Regions from separate parts of the Nonomuraea sp. NPDC001831 genome, predicted to be linked through region 2. Evidence: riboswitches for the same ligand, from Rfam matches in the RefSeq annotation. Region 2 holds a riboswitch; the other holds the start of a gene.
The links. Region 2 has a riboswitch for glycine ahead of gcvT (glycine cleavage system aminomethyltransferase GcvT). Riboswitches for the same ligand answer to the same signal wherever they lie in the genome.

Region 1: linked by a shared signal. The riboswitch ahead of gcvP (aminomethyl-transferring glycine dehydrogenase) and the one ahead of gcvT (glycine cleavage system aminomethyltransferase GcvT) in region 2 are both predicted to bind glycine.

The regions. Positions count from the first base shown of each region.
Region 1 is NZ_JBIATU010000006.1:183,412-186,773, reverse strand. Features, by position in the region: gene ACFYYW_RS21500 (bifunctional nuclease family protein) at 1-84, shown strand, start outside; gene ACFYYW_RS21495 (MerR family transcriptional regulator) at 232-852, shown strand; glycine riboswitch at 901-997, shown strand; gene gcvP (aminomethyl-transferring glycine dehydrogenase) at 1,164-3,362, shown strand, end outside.
Region 2 is NZ_JBIATU010000002.1:203,990-207,351, reverse strand. Features, by position in the region: gene gcvH (glycine cleavage system protein GcvH) at 1-332, opposite strand, end outside; gene gcvT (glycine cleavage system aminomethyltransferase GcvT) at 329-1,414, opposite strand; glycine riboswitch at 1,449-1,548, opposite strand; glycine riboswitch at 1,569-1,666, opposite strand; gene ACFYYW_RS06475 (M28 family peptidase) at 1,950-3,323, opposite strand.

The DNA.
Region 1 (3,362 bases), on a different contig from region 2:
CCTGACGACCAGGAGGACGAGGTGGAGAAGTTCAGGGAGTTCCTTGACACGATCACTCCCGAGGACTTCGGCAGGGCGGGGTAGGTATTTCAGTGCATTTACGCTTCACGACGCGCCGAGCCGGATCGTTGACTGAGCATGGTCACGGTCCTACGGTGCAAGTGAAACCCGTGGTCGCCCTTTACGAACCCCCAGATCAGGCCATGGGATGAGAGAAAGCCGGAGGTCCGCGTGGCGGTCAGCAGCGGCGAGGGAAAGACGGCCGGCCAGGAAGATCCGGTGCGGCGCGAGAGCGCGCGGCAGCGTGCCGGAGAGCAGGGCCTGCTCTTCGACGAGCAGCCTGCGACCGTGCCCGACGACATCGGATACCGCGGGCCCACAGCCTGCTCGGCGGCCGGCATCACCTACAGGCAGCTCGACTACTGGGCGCGCACGGGCCTGGTCGAGCCCACGATAAGAGCCGCGCACGGCTCGGGCTCGCAGCGGCTCTACAGCTTCCGCGACATCCTGGTGCTCAAGGTCGTCAAGCGGCTGCTCGACACCGGGGTGTCGTTGCAGCAGATCCGCACCGCCGTGCAGCATCTGCGTGACCGCGGGGTCGCCGACCTCGCGCAGATCACGCTCATGAGCGACGGTGTCAGCGTCTACGAGTGCACCTCGGCCGACGAGGTGATCGATCTCCTCCAGGGCGGCCAGGGCGTGTTCGGCATCGCGCTCGGCCGGGTCTGGCGAGAGGTCGAGGGCTCCCTCGCGGAGCTGCCGGGGGAACGGGCGGCGGTCGAGGACACCGTCCCGGCCGACCATCCCGCTGACGAGCTCGCCAAGCGGCGTCGCGCACGCCGCACGGGGTGAGCTGAACCGCTGAACACACCGTAGTAATCTAGGACAGAGTAAGGCTGATGACCCCGTGCGGGAGAGTCCCTGGGCTTCGGTCCTGGGGCGCCGAAGGAGCAACCCTCCCCGGAATCTCTCAGGCATCCCGTACCGCTCGGGTGAGGCAACTCTGGAAAGCAGGTGCGCCCGCCAGGCGCACCTCACCGACGGTGCAAGCCCCACGGTGGGGTGAAGCTCTCAGGTCGCGATGACGTCGCGATGACAGAGGGGGAGATCCGGCACTCGCCCGCGCCCTGGCGCCGGTCTCCAAGCCTCGGGAGGCAACCTCCATGACCGACCTGTCCGCTCCGCCGTTCTCGTCCAGGCACATCGGCCCATCGGAGTCCGAGCAGCAGCGCATGCTCGAGGCCGTGGGCTTCGAGTCCGTCGGCGATCTGGTGGCCGTGGCCGTGCCCGAGGCCATCAGGGTCAAGGACCGGCTCAAGCTGCCGGCCGCCGCGAGCGAGACCGAGGCCATCGCCGAGCTGCGCGCGCTGGCCTCCCGCAACCGGGTGCTGACCTCCATGATCGGCCTGGGCTACTACGACACCGTCACGCCCGCCGTCATCCGGCGCAACCTGCTGGAGAACCCGGGCTGGTACACCGCCTACACGCCGTACCAGCCGGAGATCTCGCAGGGGCGCCTGGAGGCGCTGCTGAACTTCCAGACGGTCGTCTCCGACCTGACCGGCCTCGACGTCGCCGGCGCCTCCCTGCTGGACGAGGCCACCGCCGCGGCCGAGGCCATGACGCTGGCCCGCCGGGCCGGCAAGTCCAAGAGCGACGTGTTCGTCGTCGACGCCGACACGCTGCCCCAGACCAAGGCCGTGCTGGCCACCCGCGCCGAGCCGCTCGGCATCACGCTGGTCGAGCACGACCTCGACGGCGAGCTGCCCGAGTGCTTCGGCGTGCTCGTCCAGTACCCGGGCGCCTCGGGCCGCCTGCGCGACTTCCGCGACGTGGCCGCCAGGGCGCACGAGGCGGGCGCGCTCGTCGTGGCCGCCGCCGACCTGCTGGCCCTCACGCTCGTGGCCGCCCCCGGCGAGCTGGGCGCCGACATCGCCGTCGGCTCCTCCCAGCGCTTCGGCGTCTCCTTCGGGTTCGGCGGGCCGCACGCGGCCTACATGTCCGTACGCGAGGGCCTGCAGCGGCAGATGCCCGGCCGCCTGGTCGGCGTGTCGGTCGACGTCGACGGCGACCCCGCCTACCGGCTGGCCCTGCAGACCCGCGAGCAGCACATCCGCCGCGAGAAGGCCACCAGCAACATCTGCACCGCCCAGGTCCTGCTGGCCGTGATCGCCGGCATGTACGCCGTCTACCACGGCCCCGAGGGCCTGCGCCGGATCGCGCACCGCGTGCACCGGCACGCCGTCGCGCTGGCCGGCGGGCTGCGCGAGGCCGGCCTGGAGGTCGTGCACGGCGAGTTCTTCGACACCGTGCTCGTCCGCGTGCCCGGCAGGGCCGCCGAGGTGGTGGCCGCCGCCGCCGAGCGGGGCGTCAACCTGTGGCAGGCCGACGACGACCACGTCTCGATCGCCTGCGACGAGAAGACCGGCGCGGCCGAGCTGGTCAAGGTGTGGGCCGCCTTCGGCGTCGAGCGCGAGGAGGTGGCGCTGGAGGCCGACGCGCTGCCGGACGGGCTGCTGCGCGAGTCGGACTACCTGACCCACCCGGTCTTCCACAGCCACCGCTCCGAGACCGCGATGCTGCGCTACCTGCGCAGGCTCCAGGACAAGGACATCGCGCTCGACCGTTCGATGATCCCGCTCGGCTCGTGCACGATGAAGCTGAACGCGACCACCGAGATGGAGCCGATCACCTGGCCGGAGTTCGCCGGCGTGCACCCGTACGCGCCGGAGGCCCAGACCGAGGGCTACCGGGAGCTCATCGGCACCCTGGAGGGTTGGCTGGCCGAGGTGACCGGCTACGACGCCGTCTCCATCCAGCCGAACGCCGGCTCCCAGGGCGAGTTCGCCGGCCTGCTGGCCATCCGCGCCTACCACCAGGCCAACGGCGACACCGGGCGGGACGTGTGCCTGATCCCGTCCTCGGCCCACGGCACGAACGCGGCCAGCGCCGTCATGGCGGGCATGCGGGTCGTGGTCGTGGCCTGCGACAGCGACGGGAACATCGACCTGGCCGACCTCGACGCCAAGATCGCCAAGCACCGCGACAGGCTCGCCGCGATCATGGTGACGTACCCGTCCACGCACGGCGTGTACGAGGAGTCGATCACCGAGGTGTGCGCCAAGGTGCACGAGGCCGGCGGCCAGGTCTACGTCGACGGCGCCAACCTCAACGCCCTGGTGGGCCTGGCCAAGCCGGGCGAGTTCGGCGCCGACGTGTCCCACCTCAACCTGCACAAGACGTTCTGCATCCCGCACGGCGGCGGCGGCCCCGGCGTCGGCCCGGTCGCGGTCCGCGGCCACCTGGCGGCCTACCTGCCCGGCCACCCGCTGCGCGACGGCAGCCCGGTCGGCCCGGTCTCG
Region 2 (3,362 bases):
TCGCCCTCCATGCGGACGCGGAACATCCAGCCGTCGCCGTACGGGTCGCTGTTGGCCAGCGACGGGTCGTCGGCCACGGCCGAGTTCACCTCGACGATCTCGCCGCCGACCGGCGCGTAGATCTCGCTCACCGACTTGGTGGACTCCACCTCGCCGACCGAGTCACCCGCCTCGACGGTCGAACCGACCTCGGGGAGCTGCACGAAGACGACGTCACCAAGAGCCTCGGCGGCGAAGGCCGTGATGCCGACGGTCACGGTGATGCCGTCGTCCACGCCCGACACCCACTCGTGCTCCTTGGTGTAGTTCAGGTCGTCAGGGATGTTGCTCACTTGTTCCTCCTGTAGAAGGGCAGCTCGACCAGGTCCATAGGTTCATGGCTGCCCCGGATGTCCACGGCCAGACCTGTGTCGGCCCCGGCGTCCACGTAGGCCATCGCGATGGGCTTGCCCAGGGTCTGGGAGGGCGCACCGCTGGTGACCTCGCCGACGACGGCGCCGTCGCGGGTGACCGGGTAGCCGTGACGCGGCACCCGGCGGCCCTGGGCGACCAGGCCGACGAGGCGGCGGCGGGGCTGGTCGTCCTTGACCGCCTCCAGTGCCGCCCTGCCGACGAAGTCACCGGGCTTGTCGAATTTCACCACTCTGCCCAGCCCCGCGTCGAACGGGGTCAGGTCGGAGCTCAGCTCGTTGCCGTAGAGCGGCATGCCGGCCTCCAGCCTGAGGGTGTCGCGGCTGGACAGACCGGCGGCCCGCAGCCCGTGCGGCTCGCCCGCGGCCTCCAGGGCGCGCCAGAGCGGCACGGCGTCCTGGTTGGCGACGAACAGCTCGAAGCCGTCCTCGCCGGTGTAGCCGGTGCGGGCGATGAGCGCCTGGCGGCCGTCGACCACGCCGGGCAGGCCCGCGTAGTACTTGAGATTGTCGAGGTCGGCGTCGGTGAGCGTGGCCAGGATCTCCTGGGCCTTCGGGCCCTGGATCGCGATGAGGGCGTACTGCTGGGAGCGGTCATCGACCGCCACGTCATACGACTTAGTACGATTTTTCAGCTCATCCGCGACCTTGTCGGAGTTCGAGGCGTTGGCCACCACCATGAACTCCTCGTCCGCCAGCCGGTAGACGATGAGGTCGTCGAGCACCCCGCCGCGCTCGTCCACGATCATCGTGTACCTGGCCCGGCCGGGCGCGAGCGCCGACAGGTGACCGACCAGCGCGTAGTCGAGGGCCTCTGCGGCCTGCGGACCGGTCAGGAAGATCTCGCCCATGTGCGAGAGGTCGAACAGCCCGGCCGCCTCGCGGACGGCTTTGTGCTCCGCCGACTCGCTGCCGTACCGGAGCGGCATGAGCCATCCGGCGAAGTCGGTCAGCGTGGCGCCTAGGGCCTCGTGGACGTCTCGTAGCGGCGTAGGTCGGGACATTTGTCGCACCTCAGGACAGGATTGGATGCCAGCATCCTCCCCCTCTGTCATGGATGCCTGAGAGCTTCGCCCGAGTTTTGCCGGACTTTCACCTTCGGCGAGGCCCCGAGGGCCTGCTTTCCAGAGGTCACCTCCCCGTAAGAACGCCTTACAGGGCTGCCGCGCGGTCCTTTGCCTTGAGAGGTTCGCGGGGAGGGCTTGCTCCTTCAGGGACCCTGACCGGCTGTCAGGGTGCTCTCCCGCACGGTTTCGCCGGTGATGTCCGTCAGCCTAGTGCCGTCATGGGGGTGTTGTCGCGCTTCGCCCTCCGCCATCCGCCGCATCCGCGACATCCCGCACACAGCGAAAAGCGGCCGCGGCCCCGGAGAGGCGGGGTCGCGGCCGCGTTGGTGGCCGCGCGCGAGCCGGTCATGGCAGGTCAGCTCGCACGCGGCAGCTCGGGGCGGGCCGGCGGTGATCGGCCCGCGCGGGGCTCGGGCCCGTGGATCAGGCCCGTGGATCAGGTCCGAGGATCAGACCCTGAGGTCAGGCCGGATCAGGCCCGTGCCCAGAGGGCGGGCACGTTCGGCGGCTCCCAGCCCGGCAGGCTGGTGTGCGCCTGGAGGCAGCGGTAGCTGACCCCCTGGTAGGTGACGACGTCTCCGGCCGTGTACGACTTGTAGGCCGTCCAGGTGGTGCCCTGGCCGTCCCCTCCGACGGTCAGGGTGAAGGACGCGGAGTGGTCCGCCGTCGTCCCGTCGCCGTTGATCCCTATGGTGTACGTCCCCGCCGCGACGCCGCTGGTGGTGGCGATCGTGACGGTGGACGACTGGCCCGCCTGCACCGTGGACGGGCTGAAGGAGACGGTGACCCCGCTCGGCACGTTCCCGGCGGAGAGCGCGACGCTCTGCGCCTGGCCGGACGTGACCTGGGTACTGACCGCCGCGGTAGCCGACTGACCGGCCTGGACCGATGCCGACGACGGGGTCACCGAGATCGAGTAGTCGTTCTCCGTGGGCGTGCTGGTGCCCACGGCGAGCTTCCATATGGCGTACGCGATGGCGTCGGAGTTGCGGTCGAGCGCCGTGGTGTTGATGGCGCTCGGGTAGCTGTCGCAGGCGCTGTGGTAGCAGCGGTCGAACGCCTGCCCGGCCGAGCCGCCCCACTTGGCGGCCTGGGCCGAGCTCTTGACCGCCCCGGCCCCCGTGGCCAGGCCGCCGACCCGGACGCCCGCGCTCTTGAACGAGGCGTGGTCGCTGCGGCCGTCGCCCTCCCTGTCGCCCTCGGTCTGCAGGCCGATGGTGGCGAAGTAGTCGTTGAAGGTGCGCTGGATCGCCGCGTCGTCGTCGTAGACGAAGTAGCCGGCGTTGGTCGAGGCGATCATGTCGAAGTTCAGGTACACCTCGACGCCGCTCGCGCCGCCGTTCTGCACGTAGTACCTGGACCCGACCATGCCCGCCTCCTCGGCGCCCCACCAGCCGAACCGCACGTGCTTGGTGAGGGTGGGCTTGCGGGCGGCGAGGGTGAGGGCGTTCTCCAGGAGCGCGGCCGAGCCGGAGCCGTTGTCGTTGATCCCGGGGCCGGCCGCGACGCTGTCGAGGTGGGCGCCGAGCATCACGGTCTGGTTGGCCGGGCCGCCCGGCCAGTCGGCGATCAGGTTGCTGCCGCCGCTGAAGTTCTGCACGCGGGTGGTGAAGCCGGCCGCGTCCAGCTTGCCCTTGATGTAGTTCATCGAGGCGGTGAAGCCCGGCCTGCCCGAGGCGCGGTTGCCGCCGTTGCTCGTGGCGATGGACTGCAACTGGCTCAGATGCGCCGTCACGTTCGCGACGGGGATGTCGGGCGCGGGGTCGGCGGCGGCGCCGGCCGGTCCGGCCGGCGTGGTGAGGGTCAGGGCCAACGCGGCGGTGGCCGCGGCGCCCAGCCTGAGCATGGCGTTCACGTTCTGTGGCTCCTCAAGGGGGTTGGGCGG